DNA from 2 places in the Pseudoalteromonas sp. TB41 genome. Region 2 is predicted to be linked to the other one. Evidence: predicted binding sites of a transcription regulator. Region 2 holds the regulator's gene; the other holds the start of a gene.

Region 1 (16,401 bases), on a different contig from region 2:
GGCCACCAAGCAAGGTATTTTTGCCTTTATCACAAAACCCGTTGATAAAGATGAGCTGTTTGACAGCCTAGCTAAAGCCATTGAGATACATGGGGTTAATAATGATGAAGTCGCCCCGCAGAGTAATATTGTCACCCGCAGTGGCGCTATGCTGCATTTGCTAGAGCAAGTGAAACTATTAGGGCCTACACAAGTTAACGTGCTTATTTCTGGTGCCAGCGGTACCGGCAAAGAGTTGCTTGCGCAGGCGATTCATCAGCATAGCCATGTTAGTGATGGTCCATTTGTGGCAATAAACTGTGGGGCCGTGCCTGGTGAGCTATTAGAATCAGAGCTATTTGGTCACAAAAAAGGGGCATTTACAGGAGCTGTAAAAGATCATCAAGGCCTATTTCAGCAAGCGCAAGGCGGTACCTTATTTTTAGACGAAATTGGTGATATGCCGCTTAATTTACAAGTTAAGTTGTTGCGTGTGCTGCAAGAAAAAACCATTCGCCCAGTGGGCTTTCAAGAAGAAATTCCTATTAATGTGCGAATTGTTTCTGCAACCCACAAAAACCTACCTGAAGCGATTAGTAATCAACAGTTTAGAGAAGATTTATACTACCGGTTAAACGTCGTAAACTTAAAGTTGCCCCCGCTGTGTGAACGCCGTGAAGATATTAGCTTATTAGCCAACTTTTTTAGTGCCAACATCGCAAAGCGTATGGAGCAAAAAGAAAAGCGCTTTGCAAACGATGCCATGCATGCCCTAGTAAGGTATGATTGGCCAGGTAACATACGTCAATTACAAAATGTAGTGGAGCAAGTGGTTGCGTTGACTCCTAGTGAGGTTATATCTGAACATTTAGTGCTTAGTGCCCTAAACAGTAATGAAAGCAACGTTGAGCCATTATCACTTAATGAAGCTAAAAAAGAGTTTGAACGAGACTATGTAATTAATACCCTGAAAATGGCAGGAGGCAATGTGGCAGAAGGCGCCAAACTTGCCAAGCGTAATCGTTCTGATTTTTATAAGTTGATTAAAAAGCATGAGATTGACGTAGATGGTTTAATTTAATTGGTTTTTAAAAGGAAGTGAGCATGCAGTTATTCATGGTGTATTTAGGTGGACGCATTCAAGGTTGTCACATAGAAATGCACGACGTACGTTTTGTGGTAGGCCAAAATATTGAGCAAACCTATACCAAACTAAAAAGCCAATGGGTGGGTGATAAAAACAGTGTACACATGGATAGCTACATGGCGGTTAATCATATTGATGGTTATAAAATCGAGGTGGTTGATAGTTATGTAGAGCAAAATAAGCAACTTTATTTTGTTAACTTAGGTGCTTACAGAAGCGACTCAATGGCAGAGCAACACGACTTTGCTTTGTATGTTGCCAGCAGTAGTGAAGAAGCGAAACAACGCGCTAAAAATGACTTATTAGCAGGGCTGAGTCATCTTCATAAAGATGATTTATATGATGTTGATGACTGCTTTGCGATTGATTTACTCGATAGTCAGCTTAATATTAAGCTAACCCCAAGCGGCCAAGCACAACCAATTAAACCGGACTGGTTTGGTTATCATGTATTATAGTTGCTAAGCATTTGTTTGGATATTGTGTGAAAAAGTATGCGTTTATACTTTTGCTAGTTGGCTTAAGTGGCTGTAAATCACTGTCGGGTTTACCGCCCGTTGTTGATTTAAATAAACTGGTAAAGCAAGTAAAAAACGACCCTACCAATGTGGTTGCAATTCACAAGCAAGCACAAAAAACACACCGCTCTATTAAAGCACAGGTTGGTAGCGTAAAACAGCTTTTAGCCGCATTAGAAAGCGTTGTTGGGCGCAAGTGGGGTAAGCAAAATACGCAACAGCCTAGTGCAAAAAAATACGTCAAATACAGTAATGATTACCAAGCTCGTGCCATTATTGATTTTGAGCAAGGCACTGTAAAAGTAGAAACCATCGCGTTAAAAAATACAATAAGCTTGTTACAGCAGGCCATTGTTATGACCCTACTGACCTCCAGCGACCCCGATAAAACCGATATTTTTACCAGCGAAGCCCCCATATTAGAAGGCGAACCATTTTTATATCAACAAGTACTCGACCAAGATAAGTTACCAATAAAATACTCTTGGCGAGCGAACCGGTTTGCGCGTTATTTAGTAAATAATAACTTAAAAAAGCAACGACAATATGGGCATCTTATTTCGTCGGTTAGCTTTGATTTAGTGGAGCAAAACACCCATTTAAGAAAGCAAAAGTACAGTGATTATGTGCTGGCGGCTGCAAAAAAATATCAAATATCGGCAGCGCTTATTTATGCCATTATTGAAACCGAAAGTAGCTTTAATCCACATGCGGTGAGCTCATCAAACGCATATGGATTAATGCAAGTGATCCCCGCAACTGCAGGGCGGGATGTGTATCAAAAAATTAAAAAAGTACCCGGGCAGCCAACCAAAGCAGTGTTGTTGAATCCAAAGCATAATATTGATATTGGCAGCGCGTATTTAAGTATTTTAAAAAATAACTACTTACATAAAATTAATACTGATAAAAGTAAGCACTTTGCCATGATCTCGTCTTATAACGGTGGGGCGGGTAATGTATTGCGCATTTTTAATAAAAATAGAAGTGTGGCGTTTTCACAAATAAATCAGCTTACTTCAAGCCAATTTTATAACATTCTCACCACTAAGCACTCTCGAGCGGAATCAAGACGCTACCTATATAAAGTCACTAAAGCAGAAAAAAACTATCAGTAACTTATTTACTCATCACTTTCTTGTTGTTCACTTTTAGCGGCCATTTTAAAGGCTACTATTACTAAGCCAAACATAGCAAATGGAATCGCAGCTAATAGGTATTCGACCAAATGACTGTCTTGAAAATTAGCTTGCAGCAAAAAATGCCCCGCAACACACATAATAATAACGATCAAAAGGATGGGCAGTAACCTAAGTTCTTTTTTTGCTGAGTGTTTTTTCATTAGTTAAGATGAGTTGAGGTATAAAAAATAATGCACTATTGTAATGAGCTTACTAAAGCTTGGCAAACAACACTGATTTTTAAATTGCGATTAGGTATGATTAACATCAAAGAAAACCTTAAAAGTAGTGGTTGGGGATAAAGTGCAACAAAGCTTAAAGCAAGTTTACCTAGTTGGCGGAGCAGTACGAGATAAACTGCTAAACATACAATCAAAAGATAACGATTACGTTGTTATTGGTGAAACGCCAGAGGTTATGGAAGCGCTTGGGTTTTTACCCATTGGCAGCGACTTTCCCGTTTACTTGCACCCAAAAACCAAAGAAGAATATGCACTAGGGCGCACTGAGCGTAAAAGTGGTAAAGGTTATACCGGCTTTGTGGTGGATGCGAGCCCAAACGTAACCCTTGAAGAAGACTTAGCACGCCGAGATTTAACCATTAACTCTATGGCACTTGACGAAAACGGCACTATTATTGACCCTTTTAATGGTCAAGATGATTTAAAAAATAAAGTGCTGCGCCACACCACCCAAGCATTTGTAGAAGACCCGGTTCGGGTATTACGTATTGCCCGTTTTTTAGCCCGTTATGGTAGTGAATGGTCTATTCATCCAAGTACTACTGCATTAATGCATGAGCTTAAAAATAAAGGCGAGCTGGAACATTTAGTGCCAGAGCGCGTGTGGTTAGAAACTGAAAAAGCGCTTGGTGAAAAACACCCAGAGCTTTATTTTCAAGCATTAGATGGCTTAGGTATTTTTCCTGAAATTGAACAGATGAAAAACACCCCACAGCCGGCAAATCATCACCCCGAGGGCGATGTGTTTGTACATACTATGTTAGTCCTTAGGCGAGCAGCCGATTTAAACTTTAACCTAGAAACCCGGTTTGCTGCTTTAACTCATGATTTTGGTAAAGCGCTCAGTTACAAAAAACAGGGGAATTTACGCGGCCATGAACGTGAAGGGGTTGCGGTGGTTGAGGCCTTTTGTGAACGGCTAAAAGTACCTAATCGCTTTCGTGATATCGGTGTGCTCACCAGTGATAACCATACGCTTTGCCACACGCTTGAACAGTTAAGGCCGCAAACTATTCATAAATTAATCGTCACTAATTTAAATGCATTAGTGCACCCAGAGCGTTTTATTGCCTTTACTCAAGCGTGCCAGTGTGATGCACAAGGGCGAGGCGAAACGCTGGTAGATAAGCCTTATCCACAAGCCGCTAAATTACGTGCAATTCACAATGAACTACAAAAAATGGATAAAAAACAAATTGTGCAACATGCACTTAAAAGCGGTAAAAAAGGCCCTGAAATAGGCGAAACGGTCAAGCAGGCAGAAATAGACTGTATTAAAGCGTTTTTACAGCTTAATGGCTAACTTGTAAGGTTTGTGTAGTTAAGCACTACGAGCTAAAGCCTCAGCTTGCATGGCTTGTTTATTACTTACCTTGTGCTTTTTAGTCGCGCCCTGTTGAGCATGGTTATTGGCTGCATTAGGACGATATAAATCGAGAATAAACTCTATTTCTTCGGGTTCTAGTAACTCTTTCATTCTGACTCCTCCTAGGTGAGTAGACTAAGACTGAGCGAATGAATTAAAAGTGAATCGTTACACTTGAGTGTGAATTAAATTGTAACTGCAAAGCTTTAAAATAAAGCGGTTTATAATTAAACCGCTTTTTGTTTAATTATTTAAAGGCAGGTTCACGGTAAACACCACTCCATTGCCTTGCTCATTATTGTGTGCTGTTACTGTGCCGTTATGGTAATCACACACCAGCCTGACAATATAAAGTCCTAAACCTAAATGCGGTTGTTGCTGCATTTGCTGGCTGCGCACCGATACCATAGAATCAAAAATATGTTCAGTAAGCCCCTCAGGCAACAAAGTACCTGTATTACTTACCGTTAATGTTGCTTTGTTTTCGCTTTGCTTCAGACTGACTTCAATCGCGGTGTTAGCTTCACTAAATTCCAAGGCATTATTAATTAGCTTATCGAGCAGTTGCGCTATAAATTCAGGGGTACCTTGCATTGGCAGTGTGCATTGGCAAATGTTGAGTGTAAATAACTGGTTAGGATAAGTAAGTTGGTAGCCCTGCATACAGCCACTAATTACTTTTTGTAAATCAAACAGCTCTGGCTCATTACTTTGAATGCTTTGCTCAAGTCGGGTTGCTTCACTCATAGTGGTAATTATTTTACCTAAACGCTCAACTCCTTCACTGGCACGCTCAAGGTATTTTTGACTCAGTTCACTTTGCTGCAAGCTTTGTAAGTTCTCAAGTGATGAACGTACAACCGCAACCGGCGTGCGCAGCTCGTGAGATAAGCGCGACGACATATTTTCTAAATAATCGGTATACCCTCCAAGGCGACTCACTATATTTGAAAAGCTACGCGATAAATCGCCAATTTCGTCATTGGCATCGCTGTAATTTATATGGCCTGTTACCCGCCCTTGGGCATCAATAGCTTGCTCTGCTGTATCGCGTAGTCGCCTAATACGACTTGATATACGTGAGGCAAAAAAGAACAAAGTGACTGTGCCAATTAACATGACCGCCAAAATCACATTAAACAGTTTTTCCAGCGATTTATTACGCAGTGTACGCACGCCATTGGTGGTTTCTTCAGCTATAACTGCGCCAATAACCTTATCCTCAATCCAAATAGGATACGCAGCCGATAATATCACCGCTTTGTTATCGGGGGTGAGTCGCCAAGACGAGGCCGGTTGGCCTTTGAGTGCTTTGGCTAAATGAGCGCCTTGCATTGAAGCTACATCGTGTAAGGTATCTATAAACTCATCTTCGGGACGGGTTAAAATTTTATAGTACAAAGGATGCAAATAGGTCTGTTCAAAGCGCTGCCACGCAGTTTTTGGCGCTTGATTTTTTAGCCCATCGGCCCATACGCCATCGGCATTTTGAATACTGCCCGATTGCGCTAATACACGGTGATGATTATCGACCACCCATATGCGACTGCCGCTGTGTCCCATGCCTTTTAATATACGGTTTATTTCAGGGGAGGGCACCAGTACCGAACCTAAATCATTCGGGTTATTTAAGTTCGATGTAGACATTATACTAGGGGTTTGGTTTGGCTGTTTACTATCAACATCAGCAATGGCAAACCCCAGTTTATTGCCAAGCATACTCAAAGGAAAGCGCAGCTCAAGGTTGTAACCTGTTTCAGTTTTTTTAAAGAAACCCTGAATTTTAGTAAAAGGCATTTTACTGTAGGCATCAAATGCGTTGACCCAGCCATCTTGGCGCGGAGCAATAATATAAGTATTAAATTGTCCATCAGGATTTTTTAGGCCAATTTTTATGTAATCGTTATTGGTAATGCTGAGGCTGTTTTTAGCACGGTAAATTACAGTGTCATCTGTGACTTTAAATACAGCATATAAGTAATTATCAAACTTACCTACCATATGGCTAAATGATAAGTTGCTCAGTTGATGGTTATCATTGGCTGTTTGTAAGTAGCGTTTATCATAAAGCCAAAACAGCGATTGATAAGCGTCCCAGTCGTTGAGTTTGCCATCGAGTTGAATCGGGCTTTTTAAATTATAAGCATAGAGATCGCGACCTTTTACCACCTGATCTAAAAAGTTGGTTTGTTCGTCAAATAAAGCGGGGCGTTCATGCAGGGCCGTGGCCAGTGCGCGTGTAGTGCCTACCAACGTTTTTTCTTGGCCTTGGCGTAAAAACTTTTCCATTTCCCATACATATTCGTAGCCAAGCCATGGCAACAAAAATAAAAAGCACGAAAGTAGGATAAATTTACTGCGTAGGCCAAATCTCAGCATGTGGGTTGCTCCCACCTATAGCCCATGCCATACACGGTATCTATACAGTCAAACTGGCTATCGAGTGCTATAAACTTTTTACGAATACGTTTTACATGCGAGGTAATGGTGCTGTCGTCTACATAAATTTTAGCATCGCTCATTAACTCATTACGGCTTTTAACGTGCCCTGGTCGCTGGGCGAGTGAATGCAGCATCCAAAATTCAGTCACGGTTAAATCAACTAACTGGTGTTGCCAAAGCACCTGCATGCGTTGCGTATCGAGCGTTAGTTGGCCACGTGTTATCAGTGCGTTAGCATCGGCGGGTTGCTCTAATGCTTCCATACGGCGAAATAGTGCGCCAATACGCGCAGCTAAATGGGCTAAGCTAATATCTTTGGTTAAGTAGTCGTCGGCGCCCATGCGCAGGCCACATACGGTGTCTATTTCGCTGTCGCGAGCAGTTAAAAAAATAATTGGTAAGGTTTTAGACAGTGAACGCAGTGTTTGGCACAGTAAAAAGCCGCCATCTATTTCATGGTCTAAACCAATATCAACAATGGCTAAATCGGGAAGCGCTTCTTTAAAGGCCGCTTCTGCTTGAGCGCGGTTTTCATAACCACTCACCTGATAGCCTTGAGCGCTCAGCATTTCTATGTAGTTTTCGCGGATTGCGGTTTCATCTTCAATGATGGCTATTTTCTTCATTTTTATTAATTACTCATATTGACTTAGGCGCACTATAGCGAAGTTTTTGCGCTAAGTACGGTTAAAAACACAATTGCCATTTTTTTGCCACAATTGCTCAGCAGTTTGCCATTTTTGATCCCCTTTGTTGCCACTTCATGCTGTTTTAATACAACTATTGAAATTACAGATACAACGCAAGTGCCAACCAATAGCTTGCCAACCATTATTAATAGTAAGGAATAGACCATGAAGAAAACATTAATCGCACTCACACTTGTTAGCACTTTTTGCGCTCCTGCTTTTGCCGCGGATACTCCATCGAAAGAAGCAAAAAAGGAAACCATAGTCGGCCTAAGCACAGGTGCCATTATCGGTGGCGTTGTTGGTGGGCCTATTGGCGCGTTTGTAGGTGCATTTGCTGGTGGCTTAATTGGCGATGCCAAGGTGGCTGAGCAAACCATTGCTGAGCAGCAACAAGCTTTAACTGTAATGGCAGAGAAAACCAACGACTACCAGCACGTACTTAATCATAACAGCCACCTAGAGGCGCAACTTGAACTACTGGCGCAGCAAAATGAGCAACTAACGCAATCACAGCTTAATAATTTATTGGCAATGACGGTGCAATTTAAAACAGGCTCTAGCGATATTGCTCCTCATTTTGCCAAGCAGCTTGATCAATTAGTTGCGTTATTAAAAAGCCAACCGCAACTCGCGCTTGATTTAAGTGGCTTTGCCGATCAGCGTGGTGAAGAGCAAGCAAACTTATTACTTTCAAAAGCCAGAGTAAACGCCGTACAAAGTTACTTAATTAAACAGGGAGTAAGCCATACACGTTTGAGCACACAAGCGTTTGGCGAGCAACAAAGCATAGCAAACAGTAACACCCTTGAAGATAACTTTTTTGACAGACGCGTTACTCTCACTACTCGTGCGTTAAATCAGTCAAGTAATCAAACCGCAAGCAATTAACAACGTGCGTTCGAGGGAGTGATTTATGTTGAGTAAACCCACCAAAGTGCTTACCAAGGTAAGCCTTTTTATTTTTATTATTATCGTGCTTTTAGCCAGCTTTAAAAGCCATGCGCAGTCGCCAAAACTATCCTTGTTTGATAGCCAAGGAGTGGCGGTTAACCCTGGGGTGATTTTAAAAAGCGATGCAAAAATGACCCTAACAGGACTAATTAATCATGTTGTAGTAACGCAGCACTACATAAATGAAAATCCTTTTGCAGTAAATGCACGTTATGTTTTTCCTTTACCCGATGAAAGTGCCGTGCAAGCAATGACCATGCGTATTGGTGAGCGAGTGATTCACGGTAAAATAGCAAAAAAACACCAAGCAGAAAAACAGTACCAAGCTGCCAAAAAAGCAGGCAAACAAGCTTCATTGCTGCGACAGCAGCGTGCAAATATGTTTATTACAAATGTGGCAAATGTAGGGCCAGGAGAAGAAATAGTTATAACGCTTGAATATCAAGAGATTATTGATTACCAGCATGGAACCTTTGCGATTCATTTTCCAACCACAATAACGCCACGGTATCATGCAACAACAGGGAAACTGAACGAAGAGCAAGATAAGCGTACGGTAAAAAGTGATCATACATCTTCGTTTACTCCACAAGGATGGTTAAGCCCTATTTATACAAAGCAAACCAATGAGGCGGCTAATGCCAGCGATTTAAGCTTAACAATTAACATGGATATAGGCTTAGAATTGGTTGATATAAACGCTAAGTACCATCAGGTAAATATTGAAAACTCTGCGTTTGGGCAATACAGCATTGTGCTAAAACCACAGCAAGCAATAAATAAAGACTTTGTACTGGAGTTTAAGCCACTACAAAAAGCGCAAGCTCAAGCCGCACTTTTTACTCAGCAAGCAAAAAATGGTGAGCAGTTTGCGTTAGCGATGTTGATGCCGCCAAGCGATCAGTTTACCCAGTCTGAGCGTTTGCCGCGTGAAATGGTGTTTGTGGTTGATACCTCGGGCTCTATGCATGGGCAGTCTATGGAGCAAGCTAAAAAAGCACTGTTTTACGCACTCTCGTTACTTGATAGTGATGATAGCTTTAATATTATTGGCTTTAATAATCAGGTTACTGCCATGAGTGATACCCCTTTAGTTGCTAGTGACTTTAATTTACGCCGTGCAAGGCGCTTTATTTATAACTTGCAAGCCGACGGTGGTACTGAAATACAAGGTGCGCTTGATGCCGTACTTAATGGTGCGCAGTTTGAGGGTTTTGTACGCCAAGTGGTGTTTTTAACCGATGGTAGCGTGAGTAACGAAGATGAGTTATTTAAAAGTATTGCGCGCACTTTAGGTGACAGCCGCTTATTTACCGTCGGCATTGGTAGCGCACCTAATCGCTTTTTTATGCGCCGCGCTGCTGATATAGGTAAGGGGTCTTATACCTTTATTGGTAGCACCTTTGATGTGCAGCCAAAAATGCAGCAGTTGTTTGATAAACTCGCTCACCCGGCGATGACTAATTTAGCGTTAACAAATACAAATGGAGACAGCTTAGATTTTTGGCCCTCCCCATTACCGGATCTGTATTTTGCTGAGCCTATTATGGTGGCTATTAAATTAGATAATACCGATACAATTACTTTTACGGGGCAAACAACGCATGGTGAGTTTAAGGTTAAGCTTAATTCGCAAGCAAGCTCAAAAGCCACAGGAATTGATAAGCTCTGGGCACGTCAAAAAATAAAGTCATTATTGCTATACAACCAACAAAGTGTTGTAAAACAGCAAGTGCAGCAACTTGCGCTTGAGCATCAATTACTTAGCCCATTTACTGCGTTTATTGCCATAGAAGAGAGCACCATTAAAGAAGTTGCTAAACAAACTACACAAGTGGCTAATTCAATGCCGCAAGGAATGAGTATGCGCTTGCCGCAAACTGACGGGCAAAGCAAAATGCATATTGTGTTTGGAGCTTTAATGCTACTAGGTGGCCTGTTGTTAGTAAGGCGCTGTAAATGAAAAAGTGGTTGAGCATAGGTTTACTAGCCTTAGGACTGAGCCTATTCGGCCATGGTGCATATATGCAGGCAAAGGCATGGCTTGCACAAGTGTTAATAGAGCAAGCATGGCAAACAGCCCTTAAATCACCCAATAAAAAAATTAAGCCGTGGTTTTATGCTGATAGTTACCCAGTGGCACAAATAATATGGCCAAAGCATAATAAACGACTAACCGTGCTCGATGGTGCAAGTGGTAGAAATTTAGCGTTTGCGCCCAGCCATTTTTTAGCTGCGGGGGAATTAGGTGGGGCTGATGTTGGTAATTCGCAAGGAGCACTTATTGCTGGCCACAACGATACCCACTTTGCGTTTTTAAAAAACGCTAAAGTGGGGGAGCAATTTTCTCTGCAATTACAAAATGGCAAAGTGCAGCATTATTCAGTGACACATGTTGAGGTGATTAATCAGTACAACACCGATTTTTTGCATCAAGCAGGGCTGTATTTACTGACCTGTTACCCTTTTGATTCGCTGGCCTCGGGTACCGATTTAAGGTGGCTAGTGTCGGCTGAAATATCCTCACCCGAGGTAGCGTTAGGAATATCGACCACTAGTTCTTGATGGCGTTGGCTTATCATTACGCCTATAAACACCACAAATATGCTGAACCACTGGCCAAGTGTCAGTACTTCGTTAAGAATAATGGCTGACAAAATTAAAGTGAAAATTGGAATTAAATTAGAGTAAGCCGCTGCGGTTAACACCGACACTTTACTAATCGCGTAGTTGTACATGCCGTACCCACCCAAAGTGACACAAGAGCCTAAGTACAAAATGCTCATTAGTGCGGTTAAATCGTGTTGGTTTTCGCTGGGTAGGTCAATAAATAATAAAAACGGAGCAAAAAACAAACTACCACTCACACCTTGCAGAGCAATCAATGTGAGTGGGGAGTAGCGGTTAGCTAAATGCTTTATACACACGGTGTAAAATGCAGCGCACACCATGGCCATTAATTCTAAAAAATTCCCTAATAACGGGTTTGGTGCTTGGCTTGAACTCGGTGAGAGCAAGGTCAATAAAATACTGCCGCCAATACACAGCGTAAAACCCACCACAATAGCTTTACTAATGTATTCTTTGAGCATAAAAAAGGCTAATAACGCCACAATAATAGGTAAGCAAGACACAATAACCCCAGCCTGAGATGCAGAGGTGTACTCCATTGCGTGGCCTTCAAATAAAAAGTACAAACAAGGCTCTGCCAGCGACATACCTAATAAATACTTCCAATCGCCTTTTAAATATTCAAAACGAATTACGTAACGCCATAAACATAACGAAATCAGTAAAGTGGTGAGCATACGTAAAAATATCACCAAGGCCGGATCATAAATCGCAATCGCGTATTTAAGTGCAATAAAGGAGCTACCCCACAAAAAGGTGGCAATAATTAAACATAAACTGGCAGGCATAAGGTGTAATTTAATCGGTTGAATATAGTGCGATCCTAGCACGCAGAGGGGGTGCTTGAATATTTTTTACTTGTTCAAAAATACCGAACTGGTATAAATAAATTCATCATTTATTGCGCTAAGTAAAAAACATGCAAAGGGATCAGGTAGTAGTTGTAAAGCTAGGTACAAGCGTACTCACTGGCGGTACCGATAAGTTAGACAAAGCACATATGGTGGAACTTGTTCGCCAATGCTGTGAGCTAAAAAAGCAAGGTCACCAGGTTATTTTAGTTTCTAGTGGTGCGGTTGCCGCAGGTCGCGAACAGTTATTAAAACCCTGTGGGCGCACATTAATAGACAAACAAATGTTGGCCGCCATTGGACAGGGGCAGCTCATTCATATTTGGCAAAGTTTATTTGCGTTGTATGGTGTTAACGTGGGGCAAATGCTACTAACGCGCGCCGATGTTGACGACAGAGAGCGTTATTTAAATGCCCGCGATACTCTCAATGCCTTATTAAATTATGATGTTGTGCCGATCATCAATGAAAACGACGCGGTTGCTACCAGTGAAATAAAAGTAGGTGACAACGATAACTTATCGGCATTAGTGGCTATTTTGGCCAATGCCGATAAATTACTATTGCTGACCGATCAACAAGGGTTATTTACCAGCGATCCGCGCACTGACATTAACGCCACCTTGATTGATGAAGTTACCCATATTAATGATGAGTTACGCCAACTTGCGGGTGGCAGCGGTACAAACCTAGGCACAGGGGGTATGGCAACCAAACTACAGGCAGCCGATATTGCCAGAAGAGCTGGGGTTGAGGTGATTATTGCCAAAGGCGCGGATGAAAATGTAATTTTAAAATGCATGAGCGAGCAACTGCCAGGCACCCGTTTTTTAAAACTTACCGCCCCTAAAGATGGTCGAAAAAAATGGTTATTGGCAGGGCCTAAAAGTAGTGGCCAAATTTTAATTGATGCCGGTGCGGTGCATGCATTGCAATCTAAGGGGGCTAGTTTACTTGCTAAAGGTATTACGCGTGCAATAGGTGAATTTGAACGTGGAGATTTAATTAACTTAATTGATGTAAACCAGCAAATTATTGCACGGGGGTTAACGCGCTTTAGTCATCTTGAAATCGATAAAATAAAAGGCGCACATTCTAATCAAATCAGCCATTTACTTGATTACGATAGCGGCGTGGAAGTGCTACACAGAGATGATATGGTGGTGTTGTAATTAAGCACTTTTTTAACGATATAGCGCAACGTATAATCCGCTTATAGTGTTGCGCTTTTTTGTGTTAAAATCTTGCACCTTAAATTTGTTGTAAAGAGTATTGAAGATGAAATTAGTTCGCTGGGTTTTAGGTTGTATCATCTTATTTTTTAATTTTGTTTTTACGCCGCGTAGCAAAAAACGTGATCCGCAAGAGCAAACTAAGCTTGATCAGCAAACCGCACAATTTAAGCTCTATCAATTCAAAGCATGCCCTTTTTGTGTAAAAGTGCGCCGTTCAATTAAGCGTGAAGGCTTAAAAATTGAAACACGCGATGCAAAAAATGATGAGCAATACCGCCAAGAGCTATTAGAGCAAGGCGGAAAAGTTAAAGTACCTTGTTTACGTATTGAGCAAGATGGCCAAGTTAAATGGCTTTATGAATCAAACGATATTATTGCTTACTTAAACAAAGTAGCCGCTTAAAATATTTATTGGTATTTCATACCATCTCACTTATTAAAAGAGACATTACCATGACAATTCGTACCCGTGTTGCTCCGTCACCAACTGGTGACCCGCATCTTGGCACCGCTTACATTGCCTTATTTAACTACTGTTTTGCTAAACAGCAAGGCGGTGAATTTGTACTTCGTATTGAAGATACTGACCAAGTTCGCAGCACACCAGAATCTGAACAAGCCATCATGGATAGCTTACGCTGGTTAGGCCTTGAGTGGGATCATGGTCCTGATGTAGGTGGTGAGTTTGGTCCATACCGTCAATCTGAGCGCAGTGATTTATATAAAAAATACGCTCATCAGTTAGTTGAAGACGGCAAAGCATTCTACTGTTTCGCAACCAGCGAAGAACTGGACCAAATGCGTGAAGAGCAAATGGCCGAAGGTCTGCGTCCTAAATACGATGGTCGTGGCTTAAACCATACAGAAGATGAAATTAAAGCAAACCTAGCTGCTGGTAAACCGTACGTTATACGTATGAAAATCCCAAGCGAAGGTACCTTTAAGTTTAACGATTACCTACGCGACGAAATTGAGATCCCGTGGGAAAACGTAGACATGCAAGTGCTATTAAAAGCAGATGGTTTTCCAACGTACTTTTTAGCTAACGTGGTGGATGATCACCATATGCAAATTAGCCATATTTTCCGTGGTGAAGAGTGGATAAACTCAGCGCCTAAGCTATTAAAACTGTATGAAGATTTTGGTTGGGAAGCACCCGTACTAGGTCACTTACCATTACTGCGTAATCCAGATAAATCAAAATTGTCCAAGCGTAAAAACCCAACGTCTATTAATTACTATAAAGAAATGGGTTACCTACCAGAAGCGGTACTTAACTACTTAGGCCGCATGGGTTGGTCAATGCCTGATGAGCGTGAAAAGTTCACCCTTAATGAAATGATTGAACATTTTGACATGAAGCGTGTATCGCTTGGTGGCCCAGTATTCGACGTAGACAAGTTAAGCTGGTTAAACGGTATGTGGATCCGCGAAAACTTAACTGATGCAGAGCTAATGCAGCGTTTTGTTGACTGGAAATTTAATGGCGACATGCTTGCTAAAGTATTACCAGAAGCTAAAACGCGTATAAATACGCTCTCTGACATGGTTGATTTAGCAGGGCACTTTGTAGGCGGTATCCCGACTTACGATCCTGCGCTATTAACAGCCGGTAAAGCTGACGAAGATGTTATTCGCCAAGCATTACAATTTTTTGTATGGCAGCTAGAAGGCTTACGTAGCTTTGAAAAACCAGCTATTTTTGCAATTGCAAAAGAAGTAGCCACCTTCCACGAGCTTAAAATTAAAGACTTCTTAGAGCCAATATTTGTTGCAATCACAGGTAAAACATCGTCTACCTCTGTACTTGATGCAATGGAAATTTTAGGGTCTGACCTATCGCGTGCACGTTTACGTGTCGCGCTTGCCCATTTAGGTATTTCTAAAAAGCAGGCTAAAAAGATAGAACGCGCATACCGCGATTACCCAAGTACGTAATCCCGTATACAGATTCAAAAGCCGCTTAATTTAAGCGGCTTTTTTGTGCCTGTAATTCTAAGATGGAGTTGCCAGCATAGGGTAAGTAAATAAGAAAAAGTGAAACACATTAACGAGCCAATGACATAAAATGGCCCATTCTAATCGGCTTGTTTTATAGTAAATATAGCCATAACCAAAACCTGCAACAGCCGCCACAAGCATATAATGAGTACCCGCTGAAAAGTGTGCCAGTGAAAATACACAAGTACTGATAGCCGGTGCGAGCAGTGCAAACCTGCTCGGGGTTATTAGTTTTGAAAGCTTAGTTTGTATCACTCCCCTAAATAATGCCTCTTCTGCAACGCAGGTAAAAAGTAGATTGATAGCTATAAATAACAACCAAAATTCAGGTACTTTTGGCGCAAATTCAACAAGGTTTAACGTTAAAGCAGTTATGAGCGCTGCTAAAATAGTGATAATTATGATTAAAGCAGGGTAGCCGAAAGTTACTGGCTTTGCCGTTTTATTTTTTGCAAAAAAATAAGCGGCCAGCATTAAACCCGCTAATGCTTTATCAAAATTAGCATACAAGGTAAATGCAATTGCGTTACTGGTGATTTGTTCATTAACAACAATTGGCAGGTTATTAAAACCCGCAAACCAATGTAAGGCCAACCCGAGTGAGGCTGTTATAAATAAAGACGTTAGAACATTACGTTTTAACGCTGAGGTTGCCAATAGCGTAAAGTGAAACAATCCCACATAAACAGCTATAACAGCAACCGCGTTTAAATTTATATATTCTTGATAATAGGCGCTAATAATACTTAGCAGCAATAAGTATCGCCATAATGGTTGGCGAAATACAGTGAGTTTACACTGCGGGAAAACACATAAAATAGCGGCAGCTAAAAAGTAAAAAGTCATTGGCAAATACTGCTTGTTGTTTGATAGGGGAAATGAGAGAAAACGAATCACATAGCGTTATAGTCTCAATTAGATAATTTTGAGCTATTAATAATTATAGGCTTGTCCGGTACAAATAACGGCTAAATCACAATTGTAGCGGGATACTGATTGGCACTGCTCTAGTGTAAATGCATTGCCACCTAAATAAAGCACATCGTTTTTAAGGGATTCTATAGCTTGTGATTTCAAACGGTTATAGCTAATTGAGGATGTTCGCGTATCATCTGATACATCGCAGCTTTCGCCTTTTATTCCACCAAGAGGGCTTGCACCTCTA
Region 2 (14,988 bases):
AAGATCTCTATCAACCGCTAAGTGATGATGCAAAGGCGCGCGCAAAAAAAGTAAAGCTATTAATTTGTGATATTGATGGTGTATTTTCTGATGGCCGTATTTACCTTGGAAACCAAGGTGAAGAACTCAAAGCATTTAACACCAAAGACGGATTTGGTATCAAAGCCCTGATTAACAGCGGTTTTGAAGTCGCCGTGATCACCGGGCGCCATTCTCATATAGTGCAGCAACGTATGAGCAGTTTAACCGTACAACATATATATCAAGGCCAAGAAGACAAACTCATAGCCTATCAAGAATTAAAACAAAAATTAGCGCTTAGCGATGAGCAAATTGCTTATATAGGTGATGATGGCCCAGACATGCCAGTAATGGAGCAAGTCGGTTTTGCGGTTGCCGTAAACGATGCTCATCCACTTATTAAACGTTTATCACATTATGTAACCCAACTGCCCGGCGGTTTTGGTGCGGTAAGAGAGCTGACAGACTTACTTATGCTCGAAAATAACAAGCCACTAACTAGCCAAGGAACGAGTTCATGAATGTAGCGCGCATTATACTGAGCGTTTTATTCATAAGCTGTATGGTTTGGCTCTGGTATCCTTATTTTACTAAGGTTGATATAACTGCAAGCGAAGAAACACAAGTTATTGCTAAGCCTGATTATACCGCTATTGAGTTAAAACAAACGGCTTATAATGAACAAGGTAAAGTGAGCCATAAGGTAACTGCGGTAAAAATGGAGTTGTATCAACAACTCGGTTTTACCTTTTTTGAAAAGCCTATATTCACTTTATACAACGAGCAGCAAACATGGCGTATTAACGCCGATGAAGCCACACTCTACGACGACCGTCAACTGGTGTTAGAGGGTAATGTAACCGCTCAAAATTTAGTAGATAACGCCATGATCGATACGATCACCGCCCAGACCATCAATGTTGATATAAAACTATTAACCATGCAATCACAGCAGCCTGTCGTTATTACAGGACCTAATTTAAAAATCACAGGTAAAGGCCTTGAGGCCGATTTAAAAACCGAGGTGATTAAACTTATTAACCATACGCGAACCCTATATTATGACCAATAACCTATTTAAAATTTTAATTGTTCCCTCACTATTAATTGCTTTTAACAGTAATGGCGCTGAACCTGCTGAAGCCCCCGCTGCTAATCAAATTTCAATTAGTGCAGATAAGCAAGAAGGTCAATTAAAAGAAAACGTAGGCATTTTTGAGAAAAATGTTGAAATTATTCATGGTAATCGCCGTATCACAGCTGACCGTTTAGAAGTGCACAAACGCGATGACCTAGGCGATAACAAACAGTTATTAATTGCCACAGGCAGCCCTGCATATTTTGAAGAAACACAAGCTGATGGCACCATAATGAGTGCCAGTGCTAATGAAGTGCGTTACGATGTATCGCTGCGTTTTTTAACCTTAATCGGCGATGCAAGCATTGCTCAAGCAGGTCAAAAAATAACAGCTAAAAGTATCACTTACGATATCGAGCAGCAGTTAATTAGCGCAGAAAAAGACGAAAACTCAACAGACCGTGTACACACTATTTTAGTCCCTGTTGAAAATAAAAAAGAAGATGATAAAGGCCAACCATGAGCACATTAAAAGCAGAGCTATTAGCTAAAAGCTACAAAGGTCGTGAAGTTGTAAAAAACGTTGGCCTAGAGGTTGAAGCTGGCAGTATTGTGGGGTTACTTGGCCCTAATGGTGCAGGTAAAACCACCACTTTTTATATGATTGTAGGCCTTGTCCCTAGCGATAAAGGCAAAATATCAATTGATGATAAAGATATTACTTTATTACCGATGCACAGCCGAGCGCGTTTAGGGATTGGTTATTTACCGCAGGAGTCGTCTATTTTTAGAAAGCTGACTGTTTATCAAAACTTAATGGCTATCTTAGAAACACGTAAAGAATTAAATAAACAACAACGCGAAGATACCTTAAATAATTTACTTGATGAATTTAGTATTCAGCATATCCGCGACAGCCAAGGTATGGCCTTATCAGGTGGTGAACGTCGCCGCGTTGAAATTGCTCGCGCGTTAGCAGCAAACCCTAAATTTATCCTTTTAGACGAACCCTTTGCGGGGGTTGATCCTATCTCAGTATTAGATATTAAAAAGATTATAGAGCATCTTAAAAACCGTGGCATTGGCGTACTTATTACAGACCATAACGTGCGCGAAACACTTGATGTTTGTGAAAAAGCCTACATAGTTTCTCATGGGGAGTTAATTGCATCAGGCACTCCTGAATACGTATTAAACGATAAAACAGTACGCGATGTTTATTTGGGCGAGCAGTTCAAGCTCTAATATGTGTGTTATTCCACTAAGCATCTGCTAAGATTAATTATACTTAGGTCTGTTGACCTTTCAAGGTTGAATTTGCAGCAGTCTGTTTGGTATTTAGGCAAGGCAGAGCCTATGTGGTGTGGTATTCCCCATAAATAGGCGATAACGCAGCATCAATGCCAAACAGGCGCTGCCCTTCGGGTTCTGCCTAGGGACGATTTACTCTTTGTTGCTCGGTTTTGACTTAGCCCACTAGGTTACAAACCTCGCGCCGCAATTAAACCGCCCCTAGTTTGAACAAATTTTAATCCGTAAAGGTCAACAGACCGTAATTTAAAAGGATTGTTAGAGATACATGAGGCAATCATTACAGCTGCGCATGGGCCAGCAACTTACAATGACTCCACAGTTGCAACAAGCAATTCGCTTATTGCAACTCAGTACATTGGATCTCCAGCAAGAAATTCAAGAAGCACTCGATAGCAACCCCTTGCTTGAAGTTGAAGAACATGATTACAGCGAAGACACTGCAGGTAAAAACGAACAAAAAGCCGATAACGATGACTTAACGCTAAGTGCCTCAGCTGACGATAAACCTAGCGAGTATGAGCAAGATAGCGGCGAAGCAATGACCAAAGACACCATTAGCGATGATATGGCTATGGATGTTACTTGGGATGAATATATGAGCGCTGCGCCTGCCTCTTCATCGGGCCCAATGCCAGAAGATGAATCTATTTATCAAGGCTCTTCGACTGAAACGCTGCATGAGTATTTAATGTGGCAACTTCAACTGACGCCGTTTAGTCCTACCGATGAAGCGATAGCTATTGCAATTGTAGAAGCTGTGGACGACTCAGGGATTCTAACCCTTAGCTGTGAAGAAATATTAGAAAGCTTTAACCAAGAAAACGACGGCGAAGATGAAGTTGAACTTGACGAAATAGAAGCGGTATTAAAGCGTATTCAACTATTTGATCCAGTGGGAATAGCCGCGCGTAGTTTACAAGAGTGCTTGTGTATTCAGCTAAATCAATTTGATAAAGACACACCTTTTTTAAACGAAACAAAAATGATCTTAACCGATCATATTGATTTACTTGCTGCACGTGACTATCGCACGTTGATGAAAAAAACAAAGCTTAAAGAAGATGAGCTAAAAGAAATCATGACGTTGATTCATACGCTCAGCCCAAAACCGGCAGACACTATTGTTAGAGAAGAGTCTGAATACGTTATTCCTGATGTGTCGGTTAAAAAAGTTAAAGGTCGTTGGGTAGTTGAATTAAACCCAGATAGCATGCCTAAGATCAGAGTAAATAGCCAATATGCAGCTATGTCGCGTACGGTTAAATCAAGTGGTGATAGCCAGTTTATTCGCTCGCACTTACAAGAGGCTAAATGGTTTATAAAAAGCTTAGAAAGTAGAAATGACACGCTACTTAAAGTAACCAACTGTATTGTGCAACAGCAACAGGCCTTTTTTGAACACGGTCCTGAGGCTATGAAGCCTATGGTGCTTAACGATGTGGCTGAAATGGTGGAAATGCACGAGTCGACTATATCGCGTGTTACTACGCAAAAATACATGCATACACCACGTGGCATTTTTGAGCTTAAATATTTCTTTTCAAGCCATGTAAGTACTGAAAATGGTGGCGAATGTTCATCAACAGCAATACGTGCATTAATTAAAAAATTAATCGCTGCAGAAAACTCAGCTAAACCATTGAGTGATAGTAAAATTGCAGATATATTGGCAGAGCAAGGAATTAAAGTAGCGAGGAGAACCATTGCAAAATATCGCGAATCTCTAGCTATTCCCCCGTCTAATCAACGTAAAAGTTTGATTTAAGGCGTACAACAAAGAGGAAAATGTTTATGCAACTGAATTTAACTGGTCGCCATGTAGATATTACCGACTCGCTTAGAGACTACGTAAATAGTAAATTTTCGAAGTTACAGAGGCACACTGATCACATAACGAATGTGCACGTTATTCTCGATGTAGAAAAACTAAACCAAAAAGCTGAAGCAACCGTTCATGTTAGTGGCGCTGAGATTTTTGCCTCTACTGAGCATCAAGATATGTATGCCGCTATAGACTCGCTCATTGACAAGCTAGATCGTCAAGTAATTAAACACAAAGAGAAACTTGCTCGACACTAACACTATGAAACTAAGCTCACTTATCTGTCAGGACTGCAGTAAAGCTGCGGTCCTTTTTAATAGTAAAAAAAGAATTTTAGAATTTATCAGTGAATTGGCTCACAATAAGCTGCCCTATTTAACACAACAAGATATTCTTAATGCATTAACTGCAAGAGAAAAGCTTGGAAGTACAGGCATTGGCCGAGGCATTGCTATTCCACATGGTCGCATGAGTGGAGCTCAAGAGCCCCTTGCTTTGATTTTAGTGAGCGAAACAGCTATTAATTTTGATGCGATTGATAACCGACCGGTTGACATTTTTGTCGCGTTAATTGTTCCCGATGGCGATAATCAGCAGCATTTGAAGATGCTAGCCACGATTGCTGATAAGCTCAATGATAAAGAATTTTGTAAACAGTTACGCGCCGCCAAATCGGATAGCGAACTATATCAGGTTATCGTCAGTCAATCGTAGTAATAAAGAAAGGTGATAAATGGAATTAATAATTATAAGCGGTCGCTCAGGGTCAGGTAAATCTGTGGCGTTACGCGTTGTGGAAGACTTAGGTTATTATTGTGTAGACAATATTCCTCTTAATTTATTACCATCATTAGTGCGCAGCGTTTCCGACAGTTATAATAAAATTGCTGTGAGTGTTGATGTGCGTAATCTACCTAAAGAGCAACAGCAATTTAATGAAATACTCGAATATTTACCTGGTTTTACTAAACCAACGGTATTTTATTTAGACAGTGACGATCAAACATTAATAAAACGTTTTTCAGAAACGCGACGTCTCCACCCTTTATCTATTGATTCTTTGCCGCTTGATTTAGCCATAAAAAAAGAAAAACAACTGCTTGATGTATTGATTAATCGTGCTGATTATATGATTGATACCACAGATTTAAGTGTGCATCAGCTTGCTGAATCTATTCGTGAAAAAATACTCGGAAAAAAAGATAAACAACTGATCATTACCTTTGAGTCATTTGGTTTTAAACACGGCATCCCTAAAGAAGCAGATTACGTATTCGATGCCCGTTTTTTACCAAACCCGCATTGGGAGCCTGAACTTAAGCCACTTACGGGGCTGGATCAACCAGTAAAAGACTACCTAGCAAGTCACAGCATAGTGCAAAAATTTACATGGCAAATTCAAACATTTGTGCAAACATGGCTGCCGCATTTAGAACGAAATAACCGCAGCTACTTAACCATTGCAATTGGCTGTACCGGTGGGCAACACCGCTCTGTTTATTTAGCGCAAACCATTGGTGAAAGCTTTGCAATGAGTCATCCTAATGTAAAAATTCGCCATCGAGAACAAGAATAAAATCAAAGCTTGCGAGAACATGTCATGCGGTTAGAAAATACATTTTTAATAAAAAACAAATTAGGATTACACGCTAGAGCGGCGACAGTATTAGCTCAGCTTTCTGTGCAATTTGATGCCACAATCACTTTATTTCAAGATGACAAACAAGCCGCTGGCGATAGCGTGCTGGCACTTATGTTACTCGAAAGCAGCCAAGGCAAAGAAGTTAAGGTGGTATGCGAAGGCCCCGACGCTGAGCCTGCACTTAGCGCAATAGGTGAACTCATCGACCAACGATTTAATGAGCAAGAATAAAAAAGTTCATTATTAACTCATCATCCTAAGCTTAGGTTAATAGTGGTTGAGTTAGTTTGCTCACATAAAGTAAGATAAACTAAAATTGAATAGCATTTATACCCTTCCAGCATGTAATACAATTTAATTAAGGACGCCAATGCCTGAAGCTTTAGAACAAGATATTCCACTACAACAACTAAAACAGGTGACTAAGTCACTAAATAGTGGTCAATTTGTTCAAGTTAGACGCATGCTGGCAAAGACGGCGCCTTGTGATACCGCACTTCTTTTAGAATCATCCCCGCATAAAATTCGCCGTATGCTCTGGCAGCTCGTTGATCCTGATGTACAAGGTGATGTGCTTGAAGAGCTTTCTGAAGATGTACGTTTGGGCATTATTGCGCAAATGGCACCCGAGCACATTGCTGCTGCAACCGAAGACATGGGCCATGATGACTTAGGGGAAGTACTACGTAGCCTACCTGACACCGTTTATAAAGATGTTGTTAGCGCTATGGATATTCAAGATAGAGAACGTGCAACGCAGGCTTTATCGTATCAAGAGCGCTCTGCTGGCGCATTGATGAATATCGATACCGTTACTATTCGCCCCGATGTGACTCTAGATGTGGTACTGCGTTATATTCGCTTACGCGGCGAATTACCTGAGGGTACAGATGACTTATATGTGGTTGATGAAAATAACTGCTTTTTAGGCGCCCTATCGCTGAGCACTTTATTAACCAACCCCCCTGAAAAAATTGTTCATGATTTAATGGATGAAGACTGTGAGTCTATTCCTATTTCAATGGATGAGAGCGAAGTTGCACAATTGTTTGAGCGTCATAATTGGATATCGGCACCGGTTGTTGATGACAACGCACACTTGCTTGGGCGGATCACCATTGATGATATCGTTGATGTTATACGTGAAGACGCTGAGCACAGTTTACTGGGTTTAGCGGGTTTAGATGATGAAGAAGATACCTTTGCACCTGTGTTGAAAAGCTCTAAAAAGCGCTCAATTTGGCTGGGTGTAAACTTACTAACTGCATTGCTGGCTGCAATTGTGGCGAGCTTTTTTGAAAACACCTTAGCTATATTACCAATTCTTGCTGTGCTCAATGGCATTGTCCCGTCAATGGGTGGGGTTGCAGGCAGCCAAACCTTAACTTTGGTTATTCGCGGTATCGCGGTGGGTCATATCAACCAAACTAACCAACGTTTTTTATTATTAAAAGAACTCGCTATCGGTGCGATTAACGGTATGGTTTGGTCTATCCTAATTGCCGGTGTTGTTGCGCTTTGGCAATGGGATTTCAAACTCGGTGGTGTTTTAGCGTTTGCTATGTTTATGAATTTAGTTGCAGCAGGTATTGCGGGTGCTAGTATCCCACTATTGCTTAAAAAAATGAAAATAGATCCAGCACTTGCAGGCAGTGTGGTACTAACCACGGTAACTGATATTGTTGGTATATTTGCCTTCTTAGGTACTGCGACTTGGTTATTGATTTAATCTTTTTATAAACGTTTTTAAACAAAAACACCGCATCAATACGCGGTGTTTTTGTTTAAGCCGATAGTTACTTTACATAAGTTAAGGCTACTTAGCGCGCTGGCGATTACCACCTACCTTAGGTTTAGTGTTGGCTTTTTTAAACTGGCTAAAGCCAGTATGACGAGTAAGCGCAGGACGACCGCCCTTGTTACCTTTTCCGCCTTTGGTTTGTCTTTCATCTCGTCCTTCTTCAGGGACTAAACAGTTAGGCCCTTTACCAATAAGCTTGGCTTTGCCCATGTTACGCAGGGCTTCGCGGATCATTGGCCAACCGGCAGGATCGTGATAGCGTAAAATCGCTTTATGCAAACGACGTTGGCGCGCTCCCTTAGGCACAGGTACTTGCTCCGTATTATTTTTAATATTACGTAGCGAGTTCATTTCTGTGTGGTAAATGGTGGTTGCGTTGGCCATCGGTGATGGATAAAAATTTTGTACCTGATCAAGCTTAAAATCATTCGATTTCAACCATAAAGCCATGTTTACCATGTCTTCATCTTTAGTCCCCGGGTGAGCAGAAATAAAGTATGGAATTAAATACTGCTTTTTACCCGCTTCTTTTGAGTACTTATCAAATAACGCTTTAAATTCATCATAGGCGCCCATACCTGGTTTCATCATTTTTGATAATGGGCCATCTTCTGTGTGTTCAGGTGCTATTTTTAAATATCCACCAACATGATGGGTTACTAGCTCTTTAACGTAACGAGGATCACGTACTGCAAGGTCATAACGCACGCCCGAAGCAATTAAGATCTTTTTGATCCCTTTAACCTCACGCGCCTTTTTATATAAGTCGATAGTGGGTGTGTGATCGGTATCCATATGCTTACAAATATCAGGATACACACACGACAAGCGACGGCACGTACTCTCTGCTTTTTTACTGGTACAACGCAGTTTGTACATATTTGCAGTTGGCCCACCTAAATCAGAGATAACCCCAGTAAAGCCCGGCACTTTATCTCTAATTTGTTCAATTTCTTCGATAATCGATTCTTGAGAACGGCTTTGTATTATGCGCCCCTCATGCTCGGTAATAGAACAAAACGAACAGCCGCCAAAACAGCCGCGCATAATATTTACCGACGTTTTAATCATATCGTAAGCAGGGATTTTATCATCGCCATAACTTGGATGTGGTATACGCTGGTAAGGTAAACCAAACACGTCATCCATTTCCTGAGTTTCAAGCGGATAAGCCGGCGGATTCACCCAAATAGAACGATCGCCATGACGCTGAAATAACGCCCTTGCACAACCTGGGTTGGTTTCTTGATGTAAAATACGTGATGCATGGGCATACAAAGGCTTATTAACGCTAACCTGCTCAAATGCCGGCAGTTTAACGTAAGTTTTTTCCCACGGCTTAGGACGAGCAGGCTGGATGGTAATTGGTTTTGCAGCTTCTGCTTGTAAATCGATGCCGGCTTGCTTAAATTCTGATTTAGCACAGCCCACATCATCCGCGCCATAAGGATTAGGAATAGGGTCTATTTTACCAATTTTATCAATGGCTGTTGAGTCACTGCCACGCCAACCAGGTAAAGGCTCTTTACGAATAACTGCCGTGCCTCTAACATCCTGTATGGTATCGATGGTTTCACCGGCAGCGATACGATGCGCTACTTCAACTAACGGGCGTTCGGCATTACCATAAATTAAAATATCGCCTTTAGCGTCAAATAATACGCTACGACGTACTTTTTCTTGCCAGTAATCATAATGAGCAATACGGCGCAGACTGGCTTCAATGCCCCCTAACACTAATGGCACATCTTTGTAGGCTTCACGACAGCGTTGTGAATAAATGATCACTGCGCGATCTGGGCGTTTACCGCCGACATTTCCTGGTGTGTATGCGTCATCATGGCGCATTCGTTTTTCAGCGGTGTAACGATTGATCATCGAGTCCATATTACCGGCTGTAATACCAAAAAATAAGTTAGGCTTACCCAATGCCATAAACGCATCTTTAGAGTTCCAATCTGGTTGAGCAATAATACCCACTCTAAAACCTTGCGCTTCTAGCACTCGGCCAATTACGGCCATCCCAAAACTAGGATGGTCTACATAAGCATCACCGCTAATAATAATAATATCGCAGCTATCCCAGCCAAGCGCGTCCATTTCTTCGCGTGTTGTTGGTAAAAATGGAGCTGTGCCATAACACTCAGCCCAATACTTGGGGTATGAGAATAAGGCGCGTTCAGCTTTTAATGTGCTCATAAAATTGGCCGTTCAATAACAAAAGGCGCGAATTATACCCTATCGACATCCCCGTTGATATAGCACAAAATGAAAGCGCTGATTAAAAATTGTTTACCTTTATTGCATTACTAAAACTAATAAATCATCTAAACTTATTACGGCTAATGTCTGCTTTTGGAATAATACAAGGTAGATAAAATAGATCAAAAGCAACCGTGACTTCGTTAAACTATTAAATAATTAATAATTGATAGACGCTGTAAATTAAAATAGATGAGGAATACCTATTAAACTACTTAAAAAAATAATGCAGTTTTCAATCATATTGCTTCTGGTTTTTGTTGTCGTTGGATTATTGTTACCACAAAATTATCATGTGCAAAAAAGTATAAAAATTAATGCACGCGCTCCCGTAATAAAGTCATTAGTGGAGGACTTTACCCAGTGGTATAAATGGTCGCCGTGGCAACAAATAGACCCTAATATTAAGTTTAATATTGGAGAACCGAGCTCTGGCGCAGGAGCCTACCAATCTTGGGAAGGTAAATGGGGCAAAGGCGAAATGACAATATCGTCATTAAGCGATAATGAAGTTGTATTTAGTGTGTTATTTAATCAAGAGCATATTATCACTAGCAAATTACTATTTAGCCCGCACACAAAAACCGTCACGTGGCATATAGAAGGACAAGCAACGATGCCGCTTATTTCTGGGTACGTTGCTATATCTGCTGAAAATATATTAGGTAATATAGTGACCCTAGGATTAAATAACCTAAAAACGGTCGCTCAACTCAGTGATGCACAAGCAATAATGGAAAGCCATGACAGTCAAAACCGCACAAGCCAGGATTAAACTTGCCAATATTATTGAGTCACTGCTAGGTTACTCGGTCACAAAAGTGAGCAATACGCCTGCCATTGATGAAAAAACCTATAATCCTCAAGGTAAAGCCAAATCGCTTTATAGTATTAATAGCGAGCATTCAATTTTAGCGCGTGCTCAAAAACGACAAGACTTACTACTGATTAAACAGCAACAAAATATTGAGACTATTTTAGCCTTAGCAATGGAGTTTTGTCCTGATGTTGCTTGCGCTAAGCAGCCCGATGCTGATTGGGTGGAGCACTTTATAGCCTTATGTGAAGATACCTCAAATCAATCTATGCAAGTGTTGTGGGCAAAAATTTTTACTGGCGAAACCATTAGCCCAGGTACTTTTTCTATTAAAAGTTTACAAACACTTAAGCACATGACCCAGCGCGAAGCCGATTCATTAAGAAAGTGCGTGTCTATTTCTGGATATAACGAAAAGGATAGCAGCCACCTAATATTCTTGGGGTATTACAAAAAACCCTCATTATTTGATTTACTAGGTAAAGGCAATAAAGTGTCATTAAGCATAGGTAAAAGCGGCGTGAGCTTTCCAGACGTACTAACTTTAATGGATTTAAACTTGCTGTATCGTAAAGAAATAGAGTCAGCGGCATTAAAAGTAGGACAAGAGTTCACCCTATCCTTTTTATCACAAAAACTAACCTTAAAAGCAAAAAGTAACGATTTGGTGCTTAGCTATTATAAGTTTACTCAAACAGGTGATGAACTATTTAGATTAATGAACTACCCGATTAACAAGGTGTACAAACAGTTAATTGGTTCAGCATTTGAAGGGGAGTTTGAATTAGTTTGGCATTCTTTAAAATAGCAAACAGAGATGACTAAAGCGTGTGTTAGCTTTTAAAAATAAGAGCCACACAAGGTGGCTCAAAATAATACTTTAATTAAAAGTGAACCTGAATACCGGCAAACGGACCCGATGCATCAATATCAGTATTAATATCATCGACATCATCAAGTTCTAAAACCATAGAGCGGTAGCCCGCTTTAACCGCAACATCAACCGCTAGGTTATCAATAAACTCCCAAGCAATACCCATTTGGTAATCTTGTACTTTACTGTCATCTATGGCTAAAAAGCTGCCTTCAGCAAAAACACTTAAACCACTAAATGGTAAACCCGCTTCAAAACGTCCATATACTAACGGCACAACACCAGAGAACTCTTCGATTTCAGTAAAGTTAGCGCCACCTTGTTGTGATGTACCTGTTACAACAAGCTCACCATCAAACTGCTTAGCATTAAGACCTAAATCAATTGAGATTAAATCGTTATCAAAAATCTCGTAGTAAAAAATATAATCAATGTGCGATAAGTCAGTCACTGAATTAACATCAGTGCCAACAATATAATCAGTACCGTTAAAACTAAATGTGTCTTCAAGCACTGTTGAGCCGTTTAATTCAAGCTCAGTGTATTTTAACTTTAAGTTTGGCACTAATGGCACTGGGTGCTCAAGCGCAGCGTAATAACTTACAAAGGTTTCATCTTCAAAGTTGAAGTTTTGCAGGGCGTTATTGTTATCAGAAAAGCTACCGTCATTATCTGCTTTCCAACCATCAACCCCTACATATAAACCCAATACAGTGTCGGCTTGTGCTACAGGGGCTAAACATGCCATTGATAAGGCTGCTGCTATACAATACTTTTTCATTTTTTATCCTTGCGCTAATAATTCGCTAAGTTCAATTAGTGCCGCATTGGCTCTAGAAATATAATTTGCCATAACAAGTGAATGGTTGGCGACATAACCAAATCCATTACCGTTTAAAATCATTGGGCTCCATACCGTTTCTTGGGTTGCTTCAAGCTCGCGTATAATTTGTTGCAAGCTGACACGGGCGTTCTTTTTATCAAGCACATCGGCAAAATCATATTCAACCGCCTGTAAAAAGTGCAGTAAAGCCCAAGTAGCACCACGTGACTCATAAAATACATCATCAATTTCCCACCATGATGTTTTTATTTGTTGTTGTAAAGGCGTATAGGTGGCCTGTGTATTTGAAGAGTTACCGGCGAGGTCAGTGTTAACCTTATCTTGACCCACGCTTGCACTTAAACGCTGACTTAAGCTGCCTAAACGCTTTTCAGCTTCTTTTAACCAACTGCGTAGGTTATCTGCACGAGAGTAAAATTGGCTATCGCGCTCATGCTGATTGGCTATTTGAGAACGATATACCATTAAATAATCAATTCCTTTTTGGTATTCACCCTCAGCACTTGGCCATGCCCATGCTTCAGAGCTGATATTAAATTGTGGCTGAGCTTTTTTGAGCGCTTCGTGTTCAGTTGATTGCGATTGTGAGCGGCTAAAATCTTTTCGCATAGACAACGCTAAATCACGCACCATTTCCAGCGCACCATACTCCCAGGCCGGCATATTGTCCATTATTACGCTCGGTGGTAGCACATCATTTGATAAGTAACCGCCTGATTTAGTTAAAAGCGTATCAGCTACAGTGATGAGTGTTGAAGTTGTTACATAACCTGTGACCAGTTTTTCACTGCGTTGCTGCGCTTGTTGCTTAGCATTTTGCACAACATCAAAACGTGAAGGCTCTATACTCCAGTACACTGCAATGGCGTAAAACACGACAAATAACAGTACCAGTGCCGTTATTATTTTTCCTTTATGCTGTGACATTTATCCTCCTAATGATGACTATGATCTTTCGATGCTTTTACCGGCTCTGCTTGTGAGGCTAACGAAACGACTTTTGCATTGGTAAATACTCGGTTCCCGTCTTCAAAATATAGCGTGAGTTTACGTTCTTGACCTACTTTTAACGGTTCTTGTGGTTCAAACACCATTAAATGATAGCTGCCTGGCTTAAAATCGAGTTGTTGGTGAGCTTTAATAAGCAATGATTCGACTTTTTGCATTTTCATCATACCGTCAGCGTGAACGTGCTCATGAATTTCAACACGCCCTAGGCCATCAATTGTCGCTTTAGTCAACGTTGCTGGTACATTGCTGTGGTTTTTAATACTAAAGTAAGCCACACTGGCTTTGGTTGCCGGCAAAAACTCTCTTACTTGCGCATGTGTTACTTGTAGCTGCGCAACAACACTATCGTGTTCATGTCCTTCGTGCGCCATTAACGAAGACGAAAAAACACCCACCATTAATGCACTTGCTATCGAAATACATTGTTTAATCATCAGTAAAATCCTTGTTAAAACAAAAAAATATAGTTCAAATTTATCATAATTCCCTTATGTTAGGCAGCTAATTTAAGCTCAAGAGACGACTTTTTTGTTATCTGCGATTAACCAACACAGCCCTGCTACAAACAATAACGGCCAAGCAATCATCAATGATCCGAATAAAAAAGCTAAAATAGTACCAGCCAGTGCCACCATCGCCGCGCCAACTAACCCCATCGTCACTAAAGCAACAATCGCAATAACAACGATAATAGCAACTAATGCACCAATGAGCTCTATACCTGTCCAGCTAATATCTGAGATCCATAGCGGAAACTGCCACACATCAAAGTGAATAATTGAACCGCTATTAATTAAAAACAACGCAAGAATAACTAGGCACACGGCGAATGTTTTCATGCTGCTCTCCTTACACTGCTTTTTCTTCAAGGCAACAGTGAGCAATTAAATAACCTAGCGCCACTGCAAACGGAAAACTTAAAAATAATAAAACAGTCACTAAGCGAGTAGACCATACCGGAAAGTCTAGTCGGTAAGCTAACCCACTACAGACGCCTGATATTTTTTTGTTAAGCGTATTTTTGTACCAACGACGGTGTGTATTAAAACTATTCATAACAATCTCCTTAAGCTGTTTGTTTATTAGCAGTATTTAAACTTGCTTTTAAACTAGCCAGTTCTGCATCAATTTTTTCATTTTTAACCAGTGACTCAATTTGCATAGCTGTATTGCTCGCAGTATCTGTGAGCTCATACGCTGCAACTTGCGACTCTACACTTTCAACGCGGCGCTCTATTTGCTCAAATCGTGATAAGGCAAAAGCCACTTTATCGCTTTGTAGTTGCGTATTTATTTTTGCCCTTGCCTCAACTACGTTTTCACGCTTTGCAAGTTGTGCTTGCTTTGCTTTTGCCTGCGTCATTTTTTGCTGTAAGCGCTCGCAGTCTTCAGTGATTTTAGTAATCGATTGTTGTAATGCCTCAAGCTGCGTTTGCAAGCACCCTATGCTTTGTTCAACTGTGTGTTTTTCGGCTAATGCTGATTTAGCTAAATCGTCACGA

What was found. Region 2 encodes sigma-54, which starts transcription at its own class of promoters, with help from an activator protein. Its sites were predicted from a motif close to GTTGGCACGNNNNTNGNNT; they were not measured.
Region 1: pdsR (proteobacterial dedicated sortase system response regulator) is a predicted target of sigma-54. The motif match lies at 7,686-7,704, and genes of this name have one in related genera.

The regions. Positions count from the first base shown of each region.
Region 1 is NZ_AUTH01000090.1:37,293-53,693, forward strand. It holds gene L641_RS0115355 (sigma 54-interacting transcriptional regulator) at 1-1,060, shown strand, start outside; gene L641_RS0115360 (DUF1543 domain-containing protein) at 1,084-1,584, shown strand; gene L641_RS0115365 (murein transglycosylase domain-containing protein) at 1,611-2,762, shown strand; gene L641_RS0115370 (hypothetical protein) at 2,768-2,986, opposite strand; gene L641_RS0115380 (multifunctional CCA addition/repair protein) at 3,129-4,370, shown strand; gene L641_RS23400 (hypothetical protein) at 4,389-4,544, opposite strand; gene pdsS (proteobacterial dedicated sortase system histidine kinase) at 4,677-6,812, opposite strand; gene pdsR (proteobacterial dedicated sortase system response regulator) at 6,806-7,501, opposite strand; gene pdsO (sortase-associated OmpA-like protein PdsO) at 7,730-8,455, shown strand; gene L641_RS0115410 (marine proteobacterial sortase target protein) at 8,481-10,481, shown strand; gene L641_RS0115415 (class GN sortase) at 10,478-11,083, shown strand; gene L641_RS0115420 (DMT family transporter) at 10,978-11,937, opposite strand; gene proB (glutamate 5-kinase) at 12,069-13,172, shown strand; gene L641_RS0115430 (glutathione S-transferase N-terminal domain-containing protein) at 13,279-13,638, shown strand; gene gltX (glutamate--tRNA ligase) at 13,689-15,173, shown strand; gene L641_RS0115440 (CPBP family intramembrane glutamic endopeptidase) at 15,231-16,082, opposite strand; gene L641_RS0115445 (hypothetical protein) at 16,170-16,401, opposite strand, start outside.
Region 2 is NZ_AUTH01000035.1:7,776-22,763, forward strand. It holds gene kdsC (3-deoxy-manno-octulosonate-8-phosphatase KdsC) at 1-542, shown strand, start outside; gene lptC (LPS export ABC transporter periplasmic protein LptC) at 539-1,093, shown strand; gene lptA (lipopolysaccharide transport periplasmic protein LptA) at 1,083-1,622, shown strand; gene lptB (LPS export ABC transporter ATP-binding protein) at 1,619-2,344, shown strand; gene L641_RS0105440 (RNA polymerase factor sigma-54) at 2,679-4,178, shown strand; gene hpf (ribosome hibernation promoting factor) at 4,205-4,492, shown strand; gene ptsN (PTS IIA-like nitrogen regulatory protein PtsN) at 4,497-4,949, shown strand; gene rapZ (RNase adapter RapZ) at 4,969-5,811, shown strand; gene L641_RS0105460 (HPr family phosphocarrier protein) at 5,836-6,108, shown strand; gene mgtE (magnesium transporter) at 6,248-7,606, shown strand; gene L641_RS0105470 (YgiQ family radical SAM protein) at 7,694-9,877, opposite strand; gene L641_RS0105475 (SRPBCC family protein) at 10,167-10,715, shown strand; gene L641_RS0105480 (TIGR03899 family protein) at 10,684-11,565, shown strand; gene L641_RS0105485 (TIGR04219 family outer membrane beta-barrel protein) at 11,642-12,412, opposite strand; gene L641_RS0105490 (DUF2333 family protein) at 12,416-13,402, opposite strand; gene L641_RS0105495 (copper chaperone PCu(A)C) at 13,411-13,920, opposite strand; gene L641_RS0105500 (hypothetical protein) at 13,999-14,325, opposite strand; gene L641_RS0105505 (PspC domain-containing protein) at 14,336-14,542, opposite strand; gene L641_RS0105510 (PspA/IM30 family protein) at 14,553-14,988, opposite strand, start outside.